3 regions of the Rhizobium sp. BR 317 genome follow, and region 2 is predicted to be linked to each of the others. Evidence: riboswitches for the same ligand, from Rfam matches in the RefSeq annotation. Region 2 holds a riboswitch; each other region holds the start of a gene.

Region 1 (7,286 bases), on a different contig from region 2:
CCAAGCGTGCGGATGCCGATCTCGTCCGCTTGCAGCTCCTGCTGGCGGGAGAAGGCGGCAAGGCGCAGCTTGCCGCGCGCGAGCGCCTGCTTACCGGCAAGATCGCTCGACAGAACTTCCGAGACGACGCGGCTAGCGATGACTTCGGCCTCTTCACGCTTCTGGCGCTCGATGCCGTGATTGGCGGTGACGTGCGCCATCTCATGCGACAGCACGGCAGCAACTTCCGAGGCATCGTTGGCAAGGGCCAGCAGACCGCGCGTGACGTAGAGGTAGCCGCCGGGCAGCGCGAAGGCATTGATCGACGGCGAATTCAAAATGGTGATGCGATAGGATTGCTGCGGATTTTCCGACACGCTGGTCAGTGCGCCGGCAATGCGGGCGACCAGGCGCTCGGTCCTGGCATCCTTGTACTCGCCGCCATAGCTAGCCAGGATGCGCGGATGCTCGCGGGCGCCCATCTGCGCGCGCGGATCGTTCTTCTGCACTTCGGAAACGATCTGCGGACTGGACGAGGGGGAAACATTCGGCTGGTAGGATTGATCCAGCACCGACTGACAGCCGTTGAGCACCGTTGCGGCAATGAGGACGGGGGCGAAGCGGCGCATAAGGGCCGCAACTGTCACGCTGATCCTTCGTCCTGCGTACTCGCTCTGCTTCAGTGCCTGTATCCCACTCATCTCGCTGCCATGCCGGCCGAACACCGAACTCGGTTGATCATGGCTAGGCCGATCATCGCCGGGTTTCGTCAAAGGTTGCATCCATCCCGATCAAACCTGAGTTCATCCGGATGGTCTCTGCCCTTTGCTGTAGCCGATTTCGGCAGCAGTTGCATAGCGAGACTCCGTTTAAAATGTGGCAGCGTTGTATTTTGGCAAGCATATGCCACGCTTTCAGCCGCTCGCCACGACGAAATTAAGGCAAAACCGGCAGCAAAATTGCTGCATCGCATTCAATGCTGCAAAAATGTGGTCAGTGCCGGAATGCCTTCCTGTGTCAGGAAACGTTCGATGGGAGCTGAAAGCCGAATGGTTCCGCCATCGATGAAGACGGCATGGTCGGCGAGACGGCGAACTTCGGCTGGGTCGTGCGAGACGATCAGCACCGTATTGCCGGTCTCGCGGTGAAGCGTGGACAAAAGCTCGGCCATGCCGGAGCGCAGGCCCGGATCGAGCGCGGCGAAGGGTTCATCGAGCAGCAGGATCGGCCTATCCCGCACCAGCGCCCGGGCGAAGGCGGCGCGTTGGCGCTCGCCGCCGGAGAGGGTGCCGGGCATGCGTCTGTCAAAGCCGGCAAGCCCGACGCGGGCCAGGGCCTCAGAAATCCTTTGCCGATCGTCTGCCGAGAGTCTTAGCGATGGGCTGATGCCAAGCCCGACATTGGTGAAGAGATCGAGATGGGCAAAGAGGTTGTTATCCTGGAAAACCAGGGAGACCGGCCGTGCTGAAGGATGCAGCTTGGTCACCTCCTGTCCGGCAAGCATGATGCGGCCACGGTCCGGCGTCTCGAAGCCGGCGAGCAGATTGAGGAAGGTGGATTTGCCCGATCCGGACGGGCCGGTGATGGCGATAATCCGCGCCTGTGGCAGTTCGCAATCAAAGCGGAAATCATGCGTGCCGAGCCGCAATTCGACGCCGGTCATCGCGAGGCCTCGTGCCGCCATGCCTTGATTATCGGTCATTCCGCCTGCCTTCGTCCTCATGCTTGCCTTGACCGGCCGTGCCGGCGATGGTCAGGAGAAGACATATCAGCCCCAGAATGAAAGCAAGTCCGTCTGCATCGTTGGTGCGATAGCTGCCGAGCTTGCTGTAGACCAGCCAGGGCAGGGTCATCAGGCTATCGGAGCCGAAAAGAGCGATGGCGCCGAGATCGCCGAGCGACAGTGCCATGGCGAAGGAGAGCGCCGTGAAAAGCGGTTTGCGCAGGCCCGGCCAGTCGACCAGCCGTAACCGCGCGAGGCCATGAAGGCCGAGGCTTGCGGCGAGCCGTTCGGTGCGGCGGCGATGGACGGCATGGGCCGGTTCGATGACGCGGATGACAAAGGGAAGCGCCATAAGGGCGTTGATGACGACGATCAGCAGCGCCGCGAAGCGGGCGGGATCGTCAACCAGCCTGAGCGCCAGGAACCATCCGGTCGCCAGGACGATCGGCGGCACCAGCAAGACGAGGGAGGATGTGCCGCTCAAGGCAACGGCCAAGCCGCGCAGGCTCGGCGCTTTCCGGCGTTCGGCCGATATGGCTGCGCGGGCGCGGATAATGGTGAAGGAGGCGAGGACCGCCAGAATGCCGGCAGCAAAAGCGATTGCGAGGCTGGTCAAGGTCGCCTGCAGGAAGATCGTCTGGCCGACAAGCCTGAGAAGATCTGCCTTCAGGCCGGTGACGACTACTGAACCGAGCGGCAGGCCGATGAACAGGGTGGTGAGCAGGAGCAGCAGGCTATCGACCAGTTTGGCGATGGGCAATGTTCCGTCGATGCGCCGTACGGCGCGGCCGGACGTCAGCCCGTGATCGTCGGGTGCCGGAAGCAGGGCCATTGCGCCGAGAATGGCGGCGGTCACCACGATCTGCAGCAGGGACAGAGCTACGGCGCGACCGGGGTCGAAATCGAAGCGAAGCGCCTGATAGATCGCCACTTCGAGCGTGGTCGCGGCTGGGCCGCCACCAAGGATCAGCACCAGCGTGAAACTGGTGGCACAGAGCATGAAGATCAGACCGGCGATACCGGGAATGAGGCCGCGCAGTATTGGCCATTCGATGAAACGAAAGACGGAGGCCGGACGCATGCCGAGCCCGCCGGCCATCAGCCAATATTCCGCCGGCACGCGCTCCAGCCCGGCAAGCATCAGGCGGGCGGCCAGCGGCAGATTAAAGAAGACGTGCGCGAGCAGGATGCCCATCAGCCCGTAGATGCTCACCGGCTGCGCCAGGCCGAGCCCCGTCAGCGCCTGGTTTAGAAGGCCCTGGCGGCCCCATATGCCGAGCAGCCCGAGCGCACCGATCAGCACCGGTAGGCCCATGGGGACAGCCATCAGGCGGATCAGCCAGAGTCGGCCGAGAAAACGCGGTTGCCGCGCCAACGCGCGAGCCACGGGAATTGCGAGAACAACGGAAAGAAGGGTGGATAGCGTCGCCTGCAGCAGGGTGAAGCGCAGCACGCGCAGAAGGTAGGGATCGGCGAGCGGATTGCCGCCGCCGGCGGTTTCGATGCCGGCGGTAAGCAGGGTGGCGATGGCAAGGCTGATGAAAAACACGATGCCGGCAAGACTGAACGCCCCGCCGGCAATGGCATGTCTTTTCTCGGGTGCCGTCAGCAACATCTCACCGTTAATTGGTGCTGGTGGCGGCCAGCCATTCGTCGACCCAGGCCTTGCGGTTCTTCTCGACCACGTCAGGGCTCATCAGGAAGGTCTTCGATGGGACGACCAGCTTGCTGAATGCATCCGGCAGCGGCTCGGATGTGGCCGCGGCCGGCATCATCCAGTTATTGGTCGGAATGGTGTCCTGGAAGCCAGGCGAGATCATGAACTTCAGGAAGTCGCGGGCAAGCTCCTTGTTCGGCGACGACTTGATTAGGCCGGCGACTTCGATCTGGATGTAATGACCCTCGGAGAAGGCGGCCGCCTGATAGCGGTCGGTCTTGTCCGTGATCATGTGATAGGCCGGCGATGTCGTATAGGAGAGCACCATCGGCGCTTCGCCCTTGGTGAACAGGTCGTAGGCTTCCGACCAGCCGGGCGTCACGGTCAGGATGCGGCCCTTGAGCTTCGTCCAGGCATCGGCTGCCTTGTCGCCATAGACCGACTTCACCCAGAGTAACAGGCCGAGGCCCGGCGTCGAGGTGCGGGGATCTTCGATGACGATCTTCTGCGACGGATCGCCTTCGACCAGATCCTTCAGGCTCTTCGGCGGGTTCTTGATCGCCTGCGTATCGTAGACGACGGCGAAATGGCCGTAATCATAGGGCACGAAGACGTCGTCCTTGAAATCGCCGGGAACCTTGAGGCCCGATGTGTCTATGCCGCTGGCATCGAACAGGCCGGTGTCCTTGGCTTCGTCGACGAGGTTGGTGTCGAGGCCGAGAACGACGTCGGCTTTGGTGCCGGTGCCTTCCAGCTTCAGCCGGGAAAGCAGTGCCACGCCGTCGGTGACGCTGACGTAATTGACTGTGCAACCGCAGGTCTTCTCGAAGGCGGCCTTGACCTTGGCGCCCGGACCCCAGTCGGCGGTGAAGCTTTCATAGGTGTAGATGGTGAGCGTCTTGTCTGCGGCTTCGGCGCCTTGGGCGGCAAAAAGCGTTGCGCCGGCGGCGAGAGCCAAGCCGGTAAACAGTGATAGCAGCGATCGGTTGGGCATGACAGCGCCTCCTCGTTGGTTTGTCTTGAACGGGAAAAGGGCGCTATGATTTTGTCACGCGTCTAATCCCTCCGCCGGTGTTAGCCGGATCAGGTTCCGCGGGTTGGCCGGTGAAAGCCTCTCAGCCAGATGTCTTCGAAGACATAAGGCACCCCGTTAGAGCGTTGGCAGGTTTAGTCCTGTGACGAAGGGATGACAAGGGGATAAAAAGAGGATGATTCCCTTGTCGATTGCAGGACCGCGTTTTTACTCGGCAGCGTGGGCGGCTGCCTGGCTGTCGAGCTTCTTGGCGGCACTGGGCAATTGCACGTTCTTCAATATGATCGCCGTCAGCAGGCCGAGGAAGCATATGGCGGCGGCCGTCATGAACAGCGGACTGAAGGCGCTTGCATAGGCATTGGCAACGCTTTCGCGCGTGGCCTCCGGCAGGGCCGCCATCATCTTCGGCGTCAGTTCCTCGATGTTGGCGACGCCCGGAATGGAGAGGCCGATATTGCTGAGCTTGGCGGCGATGATGGCGCCGTAGATGGAAATGGCGATCGAGGCGCCACCCATGCGCGAGAGCGTCACGGCGCCGGTGGCGGCACCGACGTCACCCCTTGCGGCGGCATTCTGCACGCCGATGACCGGGACCTGCTGTGCCAGGCCGATGCCGATGCCGTGCAGCAGCATCAGGGCGCCGATGAAGACGATCGGCGTGCCGGCATGGACCTGCGCCAGCGTGGCGAAGGCGATGGTGCTGCAGGCGGCGCTGGCGATGGCGAAGGGCTTGTAGCGGCCCCTGGCCGAGATCAGCCGGCCGGCCGAAAGCGAACCGCATACGATGCCTCCGGTCAACAGGATGAACAGAAGACCGGCCATGGAGGGTGACAAGCCGGTTGTCGTCTGCAGGAAGAGCGCGAAGTAGTTGACCATGCCGATCGCGACTGCACCGCTGGTGACCGAGATGATCAGCAGCAGGCCGAAGGTCGGGTTGCGGAACAGCGTCATGGGTACGATCGGCTCCGGCGCGCGGCGTTCGACGAAGACCCAGGCCAATGCGCAAAACGCGCCGAAGGCGATGATCCCAAGGCATTGCGGCGAAAGCAGCGATCCGAAAAGCTCGGTGCCGTCGGCGGCAAGCACGATGCTGGTGGTGGTTAGCGCAAGGAGGAGTGCGCCGGCGTAATCAATCTTCGGTTTGCGGGCCGGTTTGCGATACGGCAGCATGAGGGCGAGGCCGGTCAGAACGATAAAGCCGATCGGCACGTTGACGAGGAAGATCGAGCGCCAGCCGAAGAGGTCGCTCATCGTGCCGCCGAGAACCGGGCCGATGGCGCCGGAGGCCATCAGCACCAGGCTGGAATAGCTTTGATAACGGGCGCGTTCGCGCGGCTCGAAGAGATCGGCGTTGACGGCGAAGATCGACACCAGAATGCCGCCGCCGCCAAGGCCCTGCAGCACGCGGGCGGCGATCAGCGTGTTCATCGATACCGCAAGGCCGCAAACGGCCGAGCCGACGGTGAAGATCGCGATTGCGGTCATCATCACATATTTGCGGCCGAAGAGGTCGCCGAGCTTGCCGTAGACGGGCATCGAGGCGGAAAGGGCGAGCAGATAGGCCGAGCCGATCCAGCCGAAGCGTTCCAAATGCCCGAATTCGCCGACAATGGTCGGCAGCGCCGTCGAGACGATCTGGTTGTCGAGGGTTGCCATGAACATGGCGGTCATCAGGAAAAGGAAGAGAATCAGCCGGCGGCGATGATCCGCCACGAGTGGCGCGTGCGTGACTTGCATATCCATGGGACGAGAAATCCGAGCTTGCCGAAACGCTATGCATTCGATCGAACGCATGGGAACGCCCCGGTTCCTGAATGCGGAACGTGGCGTTTTCGGGCAGGTCTTCGAAAGCGGACGTTCCGGAGCAACATATGTGCTATCAGCATATAATTGTCAATGGCAAGTGAATGCTGTCTGCATATTTTAATTCCTGTCCGTCTCTGATATGTTGGAATGATGACAACAGCAACGAACACACGAGAAGTTGAAGCCTCGCCGCTGCCCGAAGACGAAAACCTGCTGCGCATCGGGCAGGTAATGACGCGCATGCGCCTGATGACCGGCCGCCGCATGATCGGCCGGCTTGCCATCCAGAACGTCGCGCCGGGTCTGGAGCTTTCGCATCTCGACGTCATCGATGCCGTGAGGCGCGCGGAAGAGGCCGGCGAAGTCACGGTCGGAACGATCGCCGACATCCTGCGCATCGATCCATCGCGGGCAAGCCGCATCGTCGCCGAGATGGTCACCCGCGGGGTGCTGCGCCGCAAGGCCTCGCAGGCCGATGCGCGGCGCATTGTCGTCGTACTGACCGCGCTTGGGCAAAGGTTGCTTGCCGAGATCCAGGCGCAGAAGTTTTCGGTCATCGAGAGCATTATCGCCGACTGGTCGACGGAGGATGTCGAGGCTTTCTCGCTGCTGTTCGATCGGTTCGTCGGCGGTTATGAGCGGGTTTTCCAGGCGCGCATCAAGGAAACGGACGGCTGAGCGGCCGACGCTGCCGTTCTTGCCAACAGCGCTCTTCCCTAGTGACGCGTCTTTGCGCTATGGGCTTGGCACATGAGCCAATCCACCACCTTCACCATCCTTCTCGGCGGCGAGCTTCGTCTGACGGACCGGCTGCGCGCCGCGGTCGCCGGTAGCCGGTTCATCGCGGCGGATGGCGGCATGCGCCATGCCGTGGCGCTCAATGCGACGCCCGAGCTCTGGGTCGGCGATTTTGACTCGACGCCGGCGGACCTGCGGGGCGCGTTCCCAAATGTGCCCAAGCAGCCCTATCCGGCGGCAAAGGCGGCGACCGACGGCGAGATCGCTATATCGGAAGCGATCGACCGTGGAGCGACGCGGCTGATCCTTGCTGGCGCGATGGGCGGGGAACGTTCGGACCATGCGATCCA
Region 2 (5,330 bases):
CCCATCCAAGCTCCCGCTCGGCCTTGGCGGCAGAGGCGACGAGAGCTGGCGGATCGCCGGGTCTGCGGGGTCCGTAGGCTATGGGAAGTGTATTTCCGGAGACGCGGCCGACGGCGTCGGCGAGTTCCTTCACGGTCGTTCCGTTGCCCGTGCCGAGGTTGTAGACATGCACCCCTCGATCCCGCAATAGCTTCTCACCGCCAAGGACATGCGCACGCGCCAGATCGGTGACGTGGATGTAGTCGCGGACGGCGGTGCCGTCTCGCGTATCGAAATCGGTGCCGTTGATGGTAAAGACCCGGCCCGGCTTGATCGCCGCCTCTATGGCAAGTGGAACGACATGCGTCTCGGGTTCGTGCCGTTCGCCGATTTCGCCATCAGGGTCGCATCCGGCGGCATTGAAATATCGCAGCATCACTGCATTGAGGCCGCGAGCACGGGAGAAATCTTCCACCATCCGTTCGATCATGAATTTCGACCACCCATAGGGATTGATCGGCCACTGCGGATGGGTCTCGTCGATCGGGGTTCGCACCGGAATGCCGTAGGAAGCGCAAGTACTTGAAAAGATCAGCCGGTTGACCCCGGCTTTCAGCATTTCCTCGATGAGCACCAACGTCCCGAATGTGTTGTTCCGGTAGTAGAGTTCCGGAAATTCAACGGATTCGCCGACATAGGCGTAGGCGGCGAAATGGGCCACGACGTCAGGGCGATACTGGCGCAGCGCTGCCGCGAGAGTCTCGGCGTCGGCAATGTCACCCTCGACCAGAGGCCCCCATTTTACAGCGTCACGCCAGCCGCGGGAGAGATTGTCGTAGGTGACGATCGACCAACCGGCCTCCGCGAACGCCTTGCAGCAATGCGATCCGATATACCCGGCTCCGCCTGTGACGAGGACGGTCGTCATTCAGCAGCGACCGCGTGCGAATCGTCCGACGAAAGCAGCTCGTCAAAATAGGCGATCGTTTTGGCAAGCCCGTCTCGCAACTGGAGCTTCGGCTTCCAGCCGAGTTCACGCATGGCAACGCCGATGTCCGGTTGCCGTTGACGGGGATCGTCGGCAKGCAAGGGCAGGAATTTAATCTTCGATCGGCTGCCGGTCAGTTTTATGACGAGTTCGGCAAGCTCCAGCATCGTAAACTCCGCCGGATTGCCAAGGTTGATCGGGCCGGTGACCTCTTCCTTTGTTCCCATCAGGCGAACCAGGCCGTCTATGAGGTCGTCGACGTAGCAGAACGACCGCGTCTGCTGGCCGTTGCCGTAAACCGTTATCGGCTCGTTCTGCAGCGCCTGCACGATGAAGTTGGAAACGACACGGCCGTCATCGGGGCTCATTCTTGGACCGTATGTGTTGAAGATGCGCGCCACTTTGATCTGGAGCCGGTGCTGGCGCCAGTAATCGAAGAACAGGGTCTCGGCGCAGCGCTTGCCCTCGTCGTAACAGGAGCGCGGGCCAATCGGGTTCACCCGGCCCCAATAATCCTCCTGTTGGGGATGGATCTCGGGATCGCCATAGACTTCGGACGTGGAGGCCTGGAGGATCTTTGCACCGACCCGTTTGGCGAGGCCCAGCATGTTGATCGCACCGTGGACGCTGGTCTTGGTCGTCTGTACCGGATCGTATTGGTAGTGAACCGGACTTGCCGGACAAGCGAGATTGTAAATCTCATCGACCTCTACGTAGAGGGGAAAGGTGATATCATGGCGGACGATTTCGAACGACTTGTTGTCCAGGAGGTGCGAGACGTTGCTCTTACGTCCCGTAAAGAAATTATCTACGCAGATAACCTCCTGTTTTTCCTGAAGAAGTCGTTCGCACAGGAATGATCCGAGGAAACCTGCACCGCCTGTAACTAGGATTCGCTTTGCTTGCTGCATGGCCGATTATCTCGCAGCCAACATGGTGACGCGGCTACCGTCTGAAACCGCGACAGGCGTCGGGGCGAGGATGCTGTCTTGGGCGTTCATCTTCATCGACCTTCTCCGCATACTTCGCAAAAGCGGTCGGATACCCCGCCGCTTTCTTCGCCGGAGGGAACTGGAGCAGCAGTCGGTACAAATCCATGGCGTTCGGACCAAAGATTGCGTCTTCGGACGTAAGTCTTGCCATGAGTAGGACTTTAGTCTGATGGCGAGCGGACCTATTCGGCTTGGTCTGCCGAGGCTGTGGTTCCAGGGTTGACACAAGCCGAGCCCCGGACATAGTCTTTGCGACATTCACCAGGGGGGTCCCGGCAAGGGGCTGAGATACTGCTGAACAATACGGCTTTGCCGATTGTGGGCGCAGTGACCCGTTGAACCTGATCCAGTTCATACTGGCGTAGGGACGGTGCAAGCGCTCGAAGGCTTCGGATTCCCGCGTGGATTCTATGCCGGCGTCTTTCCATCATTCCGGCTGATTGACTGGGTCTCCAACTGCAACTTGGAGCCTCAAACCATGAACATTGCCGCAAAAAACCTCACCCCGACTGTCACCACCGGCGCGCTGCCGGCGTCGCGGAAGATCTACATCCCCGGAGACCTTCACACCGATATCCGTGTGCCGATGCGCGAGATCAGCGTTCATCCGACATCGGGCGAGCCGCCGGTCGTCGTCTATGATTCCTCAGGCCCCTACACTGTCGAAGGGGCTGATATCCGCATCGAGCAGGGCTTGTCACAGCTCCGCCGCGATTGGGTACTCGCGCGCGGCGACGTCGAGGCCTATGAAGGTCGCCATGTGCGTCCCGAAGACAATGGCTTTGTCAGCGGCGAGCGGCTGACGCCGGAATTTCCGGCTAAGCGCCAGCCGCTGCGAGGCAAGGACGGCAAGGCCGTTACCCAGCTTGCCTATGCGCGCGCCGGCATCATCACGCCGGAAATGGAATTCATCGCTATCCGCGAAAATCTCGGCCGCAAGGCCAAGGCCGAAGCCCTGATTCGCGATGGCGAGAGCTTCGGTGCCCATATTCCCGATCATGTGACCCCGGAATTCGTTCGCCAGGAGGTCGCGGCGGGTCGGGCGATCATCCCGGCCAATATCAATCATCCGGAAAGCGAGCCGATGATCATCGGCCGGAACTTCCTGGTGAAGATCAACGCCAATATCGGCAATTCCGCCGTCACCTCTTCGATGGCGGAAGAGGTTGAGAAAATGGTCTGGGCGGCCCGCTGGGGCGCCGATACGGTCATGGATCTCTCGACCGGCCGCAATATCCACAACATCCGCGAATGGATCATCCGCAATTCGCCGCTGCCGATTGGCACGGTGCCGCTCTATCAGGCGCTGGAAAAGGTCGGCGGCATTGCTGAGGAGCTGACCTGGGAAGTCTATCGCGACACGTTGATCGAGCAGGCCGAACAGGGCGTCGATTACTTCACCATCCATGCTGGCGTGCGGCTGCATTACATCCCGCTGACCGTCAATCGCGTCACCGGTATCGTCTCGCGTGGCGGCTCGATCATGGCCAAGTGGTGTCTGCATCATCACCGCGAGAGCTTCCTCTACGAGCATTTCGAGGAAATCTGCGACATCTGCCGCGCCTATGACGTTTCCTTCTCGCTCGGCGACGGCCTGCGCCCCGGCTCGATCGCTGATGCCAACGACGCCGCGCAGTTTGCCGAACTGGAAACGCTCGGCGAACTGACGAAGATCGCCTGGGCGAAAGATTGCCAGGTGATGATCGAAGGCCCCGGCCATGTTCCGATGCATAAGATCAAGGAGAACATGGACAAGCAGCTCGCCGTCTGTGGCGAGGCGCCCTTCTATACGCTCGGGCCGCTGACGACCGATATCGCGCCGGGCTACGATCACATCACCTCAGGGATCGGCGCGGCGATGATCGGCTGGTTCGGCACGGCCATGCTCTGCTACGTCACCCCGAAGGAGCATCTCGGCCTGCCAGACCGCAACGACGTCAAGACGGGCGTCATCACCTACAAGATCGCCGCGCACGCGGCCGATCTTGCCAAGGGTCATCCGGCCGCCCAAGTGCGTGACGATGCTCTGTCGCGTGCCCGCTTCGAATTCCGCTGGGAAGATCAGTTCAACCTGTCGCTCGATCCCGACACCGCCCGCAGCTTCCATGACGAAACCTTGCCGAAGGAGGCCCACAAGGTTGCGCATTTCTGCTCGATGTGCGGCCCGAAATTCTGCTCCATGCGGATTTCGCACGACATCCGCGCCGAGGCGCAGAAGGAGGGGCTGGAAGCGATGGCGGCAAAATATCGGGAGGGCGGCGACCTCTACATGCCGATTGACGGCGCCGCACATCCGGCCGAATGACATGCGTGTCCTCGTCAAAGGGGCCGGCGTCGCCGGCCTCACGGTCGCTCATGAACTGCTTCGGCGCGGTGCAGAGGTCAGGATCATAGATCCCAGCCGGAATTTCCGCCAAGCCGCCTCCTGGCTCGCCGGCGGCATGCTGGCGCCCTGGTGCGAACGGGAAAGTGCCGATGAAGCCGTTCTCGAGCATGGCCGCGATTCCGTCGACCGATGGGAAGCAATTGTTCCCGGCAAGGTCGTCCACAATGGAACGCTCGTCGTCGCGCTGAACCGCGATCAAAACGAGCTGAAGCGATTTGCCAGCCGCACGACCGGCTATCGCTGGGTAGAGGAACACGAAATCGCCACCCTCGAACCCTCTCTTTCGGGTCGATTCCGGCATGGCTTGTTCTTCCCGCAGGAAGCGCACCTCAATCCCCGCGAGGTGTTGCAGTCATTGAAGAACGATCTCTCAGCAAAGGGCGTGACCTTTGCCGATGAAATTGAGGATGACGGCGAATTCGCCGAAGTCGTCGATTGCACGGGCGCCGCCCGCATCGGTCAGAACGGGGAATTGCGGGGTGTCCGGGGCGAAATGCTCTATCTGCAGACGGAGGAGGTCACGCTTGCGCGTCCTGTCCGACTGCTGCATCCACGCTTTCCCGTCTATATCGTGCCACGCGGCAAAGGCCTGTTCATGGTCGGCGCAACGATGATCGAGACGGATTTCCAAGGGCCGATCACCGCCCGCTCGTTGATGGAACTGCTGAACACTGCCTATGCGCTGCATCCCGCTTTTGCCGATGCCGCCATCGTCGAGACCGGCTCCGGCATCCGTCCTGCCTTTCCAGACAACCTTCCGCGGGTGTCGCGGGAGGGCAATGTCATCATCCTCAACGGCCTTTATCGCCACGGTTTTTTGCTGGCACCCACCATGGCGGTCGAAGCCGCGGATCTGGTCTTTTCCGAACAGACGAGGCAAAGGAGCCCCCGATGCGCCTGATCATAAACGGCGAACCCGAGACAATTGCCGCAACCACACTTTCGCAGCTTCTGGCCGTGCTCGATTATGAGGGCGAGTGGCTGG
Region 3 (7,286 bases), on a different contig from region 2:
GCGGGATCTTAACCTTTCGGGCGCAGCGTGAAATCTCAGACAGCCAACTGCCGATCCCTTCGAAACGTCTTTGGGGTTGACCTTCGTCAACACATTGCCATTCTTGGGCGTGAGCGAACTGGAGAATTGCAACTGCGCAGATCGTTCTGCCAGTCGCCAGCGCGAAAATAATTCGCTGCCCGTGTCGTAATCTCACGCAGCCGCTCGTCATATGAAAAAGCCAAGCGATTTGCCGTCCCGGGCAATATCAATTGTTCCGTCCAAATTCGACCCAAGGCAGCACGATTATGACCGACAGCGAGACTTTTGCCGATGCGGAACAGGATGTCCCAACCGTGGAAGACCATGGTGCCCGTAACAAACTCGTCATAGCCCTGCTATTGGTGTCGGCTTTTGTCGTCATTCTCAACGAGACCATTATGGGTGTGGCGCTGCCGCATCTGATGGCCGATCTCGATATTACCGCAAGTGCCGCTCAGTGGTTGACCACGGCCTTCATGCTGACCATGGCCGTCGTCATCCCGGTCACCGGATACCTGCTGCAACGGCTCAACACGCGACCGGTCTTCATTCTCGCCATGTCGCTGTTCAGCGCTGGCACGCTGATATCGGCGCTGGCGCCGGGGTTTGCCGTCATTGTCATTGGCCGCATCGTGCAGGCCTCGGGCACAGCAATCATGATGCCGCTGCTGATGACGACGGTGATGACCTTGGTGCCGCCGGAATCGCGCGGCAGGACCATGGGCAATATTTCGGTCGTCATATCGGTGGCTCCGGCCATCGGGCCAACCATTTCCGGCCTCATTCTTTCCGCGCTGGAATGGCGCTGGCTGTTCCTCCTGGTGTTGCCGATCGCCCTGTCTGCATTGGCGCTCGGCGCCTCGCGGATCAAGAACGTGACGGTTCCAACCACGGCGCCGATCGATATTCTTTCGATCTTCCTCTCCGCCATCGGCTTCGGCGGTTTCGTCTACGGCCTTAGCGGATTGGGCGAAGCAGCGCTTCATACGCCGGCGGTATCGCCATGGATTCCGCTTTTGACCGGCGCCGTCGTCATCGCGGTTTTCATCGTGCGGCAGTTGCAATTGCAAAAACAGGAGAGAGCGCTGCTCGATCTGCGCACCTTGACCACAAAGACATTCACGATCGCCGCGGCCATGATGGCCATATTGATGATGTCGATGTTCGGCGTCTTCATCTTGCTGCCGATCTATCTCCAAAACGTGCTGGGATTGTCGACCCTGCAAACCGGGCTGCTGTTGCTGCCCGGCGGGCTGATCATGGGCCTTTGCGCGCCGACGGTCGGGCGTCTCTTCGACAAATACGGTCCGGCGCCGCTGATCATTCCAGGAGCGATCATCCTCAGCACCGTAATGGGCGGGCTGGTCTTCATACAGCAGGATACGCCGTTCTGGATGCTGCTGATTGCCCATATGGTGCTGAGCATCGGTCTCGCACTAATGTTCACGCCGCTGTTCACCGTCAGCCTGGGATCGCTGCCGCCAAACCTCTATTCGCACGGCAGCGCCATGCTCGGCACCACCCAACAGGTCGCCGGCGCGGCCGGCACCGCCCTGTTCGTCGCGATCATGACCTTGCGAGCCACCAGTCTTTCCGCCGCCGGCGCCAGTGCGCTTGCCGCAACGACCGGCGGGATCAAGGCCGCCTTTCTCTGCGGGATGGTCATCTCACTGGGAGCGATCGTAGCGGCGTTGTTTATCAGGAAGCAGGAACACGGGCCGGATATGGGGCACCACCACTAGAACGATTAGCTGATGACAGGGTGGCCGTTCTCTGCGAGAAAGATGGCGATGAGAGACAGGGGCGCCCGTCGCATGATGGGCTGAGAAGTACCCTTTGAACCTGAACCAGATAATGCTGGCGGAGGAAGTCGCTCGGGGATCTCGGCGTGCTCTTACCGTCATCCCTTCGCGTCTCACCCCGCCCGAAAGGCGCGATATGCAAAAACAACACCATTGCCGGCTCGCTGCTAACGACCACGCGGCCAAACCCTCCGCTGGTGCGATGCATCACCAACTTCGCCGCGATCTCCGGTGCACTGTCCATCGGCTGGAGCAGAAAGGCACGCCCATGATCCGAAATGTCCTCTCCATCGCCGGCTCCGACCCTTCCGGCGGCGCCGGCATTCAGGCCGACCTGAAGGCATTTTCTGCCCGTGGCGTCTACGGCATGGCAGCGCTGACCGCGTTGACGGCCCAGAACACGCAGGGCGTTTCCGGCGTCCACCCTGTTCCTGCGGAGTTCGTGGCCGAACAGATCAGAGCCATATTTGCCGATGTGCGCCTCGATGCCGTCAAGATCGGCATGATTGCCAATGCCGCAATCGCCGAAGCGGTTGCCGATGCGCTCACTCCCCATGAAGGCGTTCCGATCGTGCTCGACCCAGTCATGATCGCCAAAGGCGGAACTGCATTGCTTGCCGCGGATGCCGTCGATATCCTGACCGAGCGACTTCTTCCATTGGCCACGCTGCTGACGCCCAATCTGCCGGAAGCTGCCGCACTTCTGCATGAACCGGAGGCCGAAAATCGCGAGACAATGGCCCGGCAGGCGGAAGCCCTTGTAAGGCTCGGCGCGCGGGCCGTTCTGGTCAAAGGCGGGCATCTCGCCGGCGATGAAAGCCCGGACGTGCTCGCAAGCCCGGAGGGCCTGACCTGGTTCGAGGCCGGCCGTGTACCGACCAGAAATACGCATGGAACCGGCTGCACACTTTCCAGCGCGTTGGCGGCGGAGATTGCCAAGGGCTCGACGCTACCGAAAGCCGTCGCCGCAGCCAAAGAGTATCTCGCAGGCGCGGTTGCGGCGGCCGAAACGCTGTCGGTCGGAACCGGTCACGGACCGGTCCAGCACTTCTACGCGCTTTGGTCAGCATAAGTGCGGAACGGGAGCGGACAGATCCATAGTCGGCCTATCTGCTTCGCTGGCAACGCCTTCCCCGGGAGACCTGAGAGGCCCGGCCACCTGCCTCGTGCAGCTGTATCGGTGACCGAGCCTCAATCAACCGCAAGGCGTTGCGGCGATTGTTTATTTGCCTTCCACTAAATGAACGATAGCTGAATAACATGCAGCCTATAGGCGAATATCTTCGTTACAATATGGGCTTTATGGGTAGCTTGCTCTAGCTCGGCTCGTGCCTGCGCCGGCTATGCCTGAGGTCGATGAACGTGTGCCAGAGGACCGTCGCAAGGATGATGGCGCCGCCGAAAAACGTCGCAAGCGGCGGCCTTTCGGAAAAGAACAGCCAAACCCAGAAAGGAGTCAGCACGATTTCCATGGTGCCGATAAGAGCCGCTTCCGCGGGCGGCATGCGCTTCGCGCCGGCAAGAAACAGGACGAGGGCAAAGGAGAAATTGGTTGCCCCGAAGGCGGCAAGCACCAGCCAATTGTGCAGATCGAGCGACCCAACTGAGCTGAACGGCGCGAAGATAACGAGCGTCAGGAAGGCGCTGACGATGGTTGGCGGCAGGCTCGGTGCGCTGCGATCGATGCGCGGAATGATGATGATCAGGGCGAACGAAGCCGTCATGCCGAGCGCCAAGAGATCGCCGAGGCCCGTGCCGCCGCCGATCGAGGCAGCGACGATGATCGCCACGCCGACCAAACAGATCCCGCCGGCAACAAGGGTTCGCCTCGGCACACGCTCCTTCAGGATCGCCCAGCCGAGCAAGGCGGCGATAAAGGGCGCTGTGGCATAGATCATAGTCACGTTCGCAACCGTGGTCCTATAGAGCGCGCCGATGAAGCAGGCCTGGCTGAAGGTCTGGCAGGCGATCATCGCAAGCCCAGACGGGTGAAAGATCGAGCTCCACTGGCGACGCGAAAAGCCGCCTTCGAGAAAGAAGCTCGGGATCAGCAGGAACAATCCGCCGAACAGGGAGCGCCAGGCGATCGCCGTCCAGATATCCGTCGTCAGCAGCCGCGTATAGACGCCGCTGGCGCTCCAGGCGAGCGTTGCCGCAACGACGAGAGCGACGCCCTTTTCGTATTCATTGGCGGCGAAGGATCGAGCCGGGGTCTGAATGGTCATGTGCGGTATCTCGGGAACGAAGCACCTGGACGGATTACACTTGTGTGCGCCGATATTTGACATCAGACAAACGAATAGTAGAGATATGTGCCATCGGAAATTTTTGTGGCTTGCCCATGCGCGAACCCATCGAAAGCGATCTGCTCCGGACGTTCCTCGTCATTAGCGAGACGTTGAATTTTTCCGTTGCCGCGCAACGCATCGGCCGCACCCAATCGGCCGTCAGCGCCCAGATCAAGCGCCTGGAGGAAATTGTCGGCGGGGCGCTGTTCGAAAGAAGCGCCCGTGGGGTCGTGCTGACCCGCTCCGGAAATCAGTTGCTTCCCTATGCTCGACGGATCGTCGATCTGTTGAATGAGGCTGCTGCGACCATCCGCACCAAGCCGTTGAACGGACCTGTCCGGATCGGAATTCCGGAAGAATACAGCCAGACCGTCCTGCCGGCGGCGCTGGCCGCCTTCGCTGTCCGGCACCCTGCCGTCGAAGTGACCGTTTCTTGCGATTACACCGCTCGCAATCTTGCCGCCCTGGAGAAGGACGAACTCGATCTTGCCGTGGTCTTCGACTGGAGCAAGCAGACCACGGGAGAGGTGCTTTGCATCGATCCGACCGTCTGGGTGACATCGTTGGTGCATCGCCTGCATGACGCGACACCGCTGCCCATCGCGACATACCGCAACTCGACCTGGGCGCGCGACTTTGCCCTGCGATCCCTGGAGCAGCAGGCGCGGCCCTATCGCATTGCCTTCATTGCCGATACCAGCTCCGGCCTGAAAAACGCCGTCTCCGCCGGCCTCGCCGTCACCACATTGTCCCGCAGCAACATTCCGCACAGTTGCCGGGAGCTGACGAGCGACGACGGCTTTCCGCCGGTCGATTCCTCGCGCGTCGTGCTTCGCCGCAATCCCTATCATTCCAGCGAGGCGATCCAGGAGCTCGCGGAGATGGTGCGCGAAGCCTTTCAGCCTATGTCGGCTCCGCTGCAGCCGTAGAGCGCCCGCGCAAGCGCCGCCGCGTGCCCGAGGGACTTTCCGAGAAGCTGGCGCGATAGCTGCGGGAAAAGGCCGAGGCCGAGTTGAAACCTGTTGCCGCAGCGATCTCTGCGAAGGACTCCTTCGTCTCGATCACCTTGCGTCGCGCGGCGTTGAGCCGGAGAGCCAGGTAGTGCACATGCGGAGGCGCGCCGATACTTTCCTGAAAGAGCCCCTGGAGATGACGGGCACTGAGGCCGACGCGTCGTGCAAGGCGCGCCAGGATCAGCGGTTGCTCGATATTTTCCTCCATCAGCCGCACGGCCTGTGCGACGCGCGGATCGCGCATACGCAAGCCGGCGGTCGACGGCGAAAGTTCTGCTGCGCTCTGCGTATTGGCTGGCTCGTAGATGAAAAGCCGGCTGACTTCGAGTGCGAGCGAATAGCCCTGTCGGCGCCGGATGATCTCCAGCATCAGGTCGACGGTCGGCAATGAGCCGGCGGTGGTAATGCGCTTGCCGTCGATCACGAAACGGTCCTTGACGGCACGCACCTGCGGATAGGCCAGCGCGAAATCGTCGAAATCCTCCCAATGGACAGCCGCCGATACATTGTCGAGGAGGCTTGCTTCCGCCAGCAGCCAACTGCCGGATTCGATGCCAGCCATCATCGAACGATAGCGCGCCGCCTGGGATATCTGCATTTTCAGCGCCTGCGTCGCGCTGCGCCGCCAATTGTAGCTCGCGAGCACGAAGAGCGGAGCGGAGTCGGTCGGCTTGAAGCCGCCGGACGCGGGAACCGGGACGTGGCTCGTCGTTTCGACGGGCGAACCGTCAGGCGTAAACAAGCGCCAGCGATAGATCTCCGCACCGGAAATGCGATTGGCCCCGCGCAAGGGTTCGATCACCGACGCGATCAGGATCAGGTTCGTTTCCGGAAGCACCAGCAGATCGATATCGAGCGGCGTGTTGGACGAGGTGAGCACAGGCATTCTCCGGTATTTCCGATAATGTATCGTTTGTTTCCGATAATGCAAAGCATGAAGGCGCCGCTTGCCTCGTAATGTCCTCAATACGAGGGAGAACGAAAATGCCTCTTGCGATGAACCGCGATGTTTTCATCACCTGCGCCGTCACCGGCTCCGGCGATACGGTCTCGAAATCCAGCCATGTTCCGATCACTCCCAAGCAGATCGCGGAATCCGCGATCGACGCCGCCAAGGCTGGGGCGGCAGTGGTCCACTGCCATGTCCGCGATCCGGAAACCGGCGCTGCCAGCCGCCGCAACGATCTCTACAAGGAGGTCACGGACCGTATCCGTTCCGCCGATGTCGATGTCGTGTTGAACCTGACCGCCGGCATGGGCGGCGACCTGATCTTCGGTGATGTTGAAAGCCCCCTGCCCCTGAACGTCCGGGGTACCGACATGGCCGGTGCGACGGAACGCGTCAGCCATGTCGCCGAATGCCTGCCGGAAATCTGCACGCTCGATTGCGGCACGATGAACTTCAGTCTCGGCGACTATGTGATGACCAATACGCCCTCCATGCTGCGGGCGATGGCGAAGAAGATGACCACTCTCGGCGTCCGCCCCGAGATCGAAGCCTTCGATACCGGTCATCTCTGGTTTGCCAAACAGCTTGCCGAGGAGGGTCTTATTGAGGACCCCATCCTCATCCAGCTTTGTATGGGCATCCCCTGGGGGGCGCCCGATGACCTCAACACCTTCATGGCGATGGTCAATAACGTTCCCTCGAGCTGGACCTTCTCGGCCTTTTCCATCGGCCGCAATGCCATGGCCTACCCGGCTGCGGCCGTGCTTGCCGGCGGCAATGTCCGCGTCGGTCTGGAAGACAACCTCTATGCCGGGAAGGGCTTGCTCGCCACCAACGCACAGCTCGTCGAAAAGGCGGTGCAGGTCGTCGAGGGCATGGGCGCGCGCATCATCGGCCCCGAGGATGTCCGCAAGAAATTGAAACTGAAAAAGCGCTGAGGCTCCGATGACCAGGATCAACAAGGCAGCCTGCATCGGCGGCGGCGTCATCGGCGGCGGATGGATTGCCCGCTTCCTGCTGGCCGGCATCGACGTCGATGTCTTCGACCCGCATCCGGAAGCGACCCGCATCGTCGGCGAGGTTCTGGCGAATGCCGAAAAGGCCTATGCGATGCTGACCGGCGCGCCGCTTCCGCCGCGCGGCAAGCTCACATTCAGGGACACGCTTGAGGGGGCCGTCGGCGATGCCGACTGGATTCAGGAAAGCGTGCCCG

The links. A riboswitch is a leader RNA that binds a small molecule or an ion and turns the genes downstream of it on or off. The one in region 2 is predicted to bind thiamine pyrophosphate.
Region 1: it holds a riboswitch for thiamine pyrophosphate, as region 2 does, so the genes downstream of both, thiB (thiamine ABC transporter substrate binding subunit) here and thiC (phosphomethylpyrimidine synthase ThiC) in region 2, are expected to answer to the same signal.
Region 3: it holds a riboswitch for thiamine pyrophosphate, as region 2 does, so the genes downstream of both, thiD (bifunctional hydroxymethylpyrimidine kinase/phosphomethylpyrimidine kinase) here and thiC (phosphomethylpyrimidine synthase ThiC) in region 2, are expected to answer to the same signal.

The regions. Positions count from the first base shown of each region.
Region 1 covers NZ_JARWLB010000003.1:230,781-238,066, forward strand. Annotated here, with positions in the region: gene QD357_RS06165 (M48 family metalloprotease) at 1-608, opposite strand, end outside; gene QD357_RS06170 (ATP-binding cassette domain-containing protein) at 953-1,681, opposite strand; gene thiP (thiamine/thiamine pyrophosphate ABC transporter permease ThiP) at 1,671-3,317, opposite strand; gene thiB (thiamine ABC transporter substrate binding subunit) at 3,325-4,353, opposite strand; TPP riboswitch at 4,403-4,519, opposite strand; gene QD357_RS06185 (MDR family MFS transporter) at 4,600-6,135, opposite strand; gene QD357_RS06190 (MarR family winged helix-turn-helix transcriptional regulator) at 6,349-6,876, shown strand; gene QD357_RS06195 (thiamine diphosphokinase) at 6,949-7,286, shown strand, end outside.
Region 2 covers NZ_JARWLB010000028.1:33,176-38,505, reverse strand. Annotated here, with positions in the region: gene galE (UDP-glucose 4-epimerase GalE) at 1-907, opposite strand, end outside; gene QD357_RS28770 (UDP-glucuronic acid decarboxylase family protein) at 904-1,878, opposite strand; TPP riboswitch at 2,213-2,345, shown strand; gene thiC (phosphomethylpyrimidine synthase ThiC) at 2,438-4,264, shown strand; gene thiO (glycine oxidase ThiO) at 4,266-5,246, shown strand; gene thiS (sulfur carrier protein ThiS) at 5,237-5,330, shown strand, end outside.
Region 3 covers NZ_JARWLB010000021.1:41,511-48,796, forward strand. Annotated here, with positions in the region: gene QD357_RS25965 (DHA2 family efflux MFS transporter permease subunit) at 288-1,763, shown strand; TPP riboswitch at 1,811-1,907, shown strand; gene thiD (bifunctional hydroxymethylpyrimidine kinase/phosphomethylpyrimidine kinase) at 2,092-2,895, shown strand; gene QD357_RS25975 (DMT family transporter) at 3,140-4,048, opposite strand; gene QD357_RS25980 (LysR substrate-binding domain-containing protein) at 4,165-5,040, shown strand; gene QD357_RS25985 (GlxA family transcriptional regulator) at 5,015-6,010, opposite strand; gene QD357_RS25990 (3-keto-5-aminohexanoate cleavage protein) at 6,109-7,011, shown strand; gene QD357_RS25995 (carnitine 3-dehydrogenase) at 7,019-7,286, shown strand, end outside.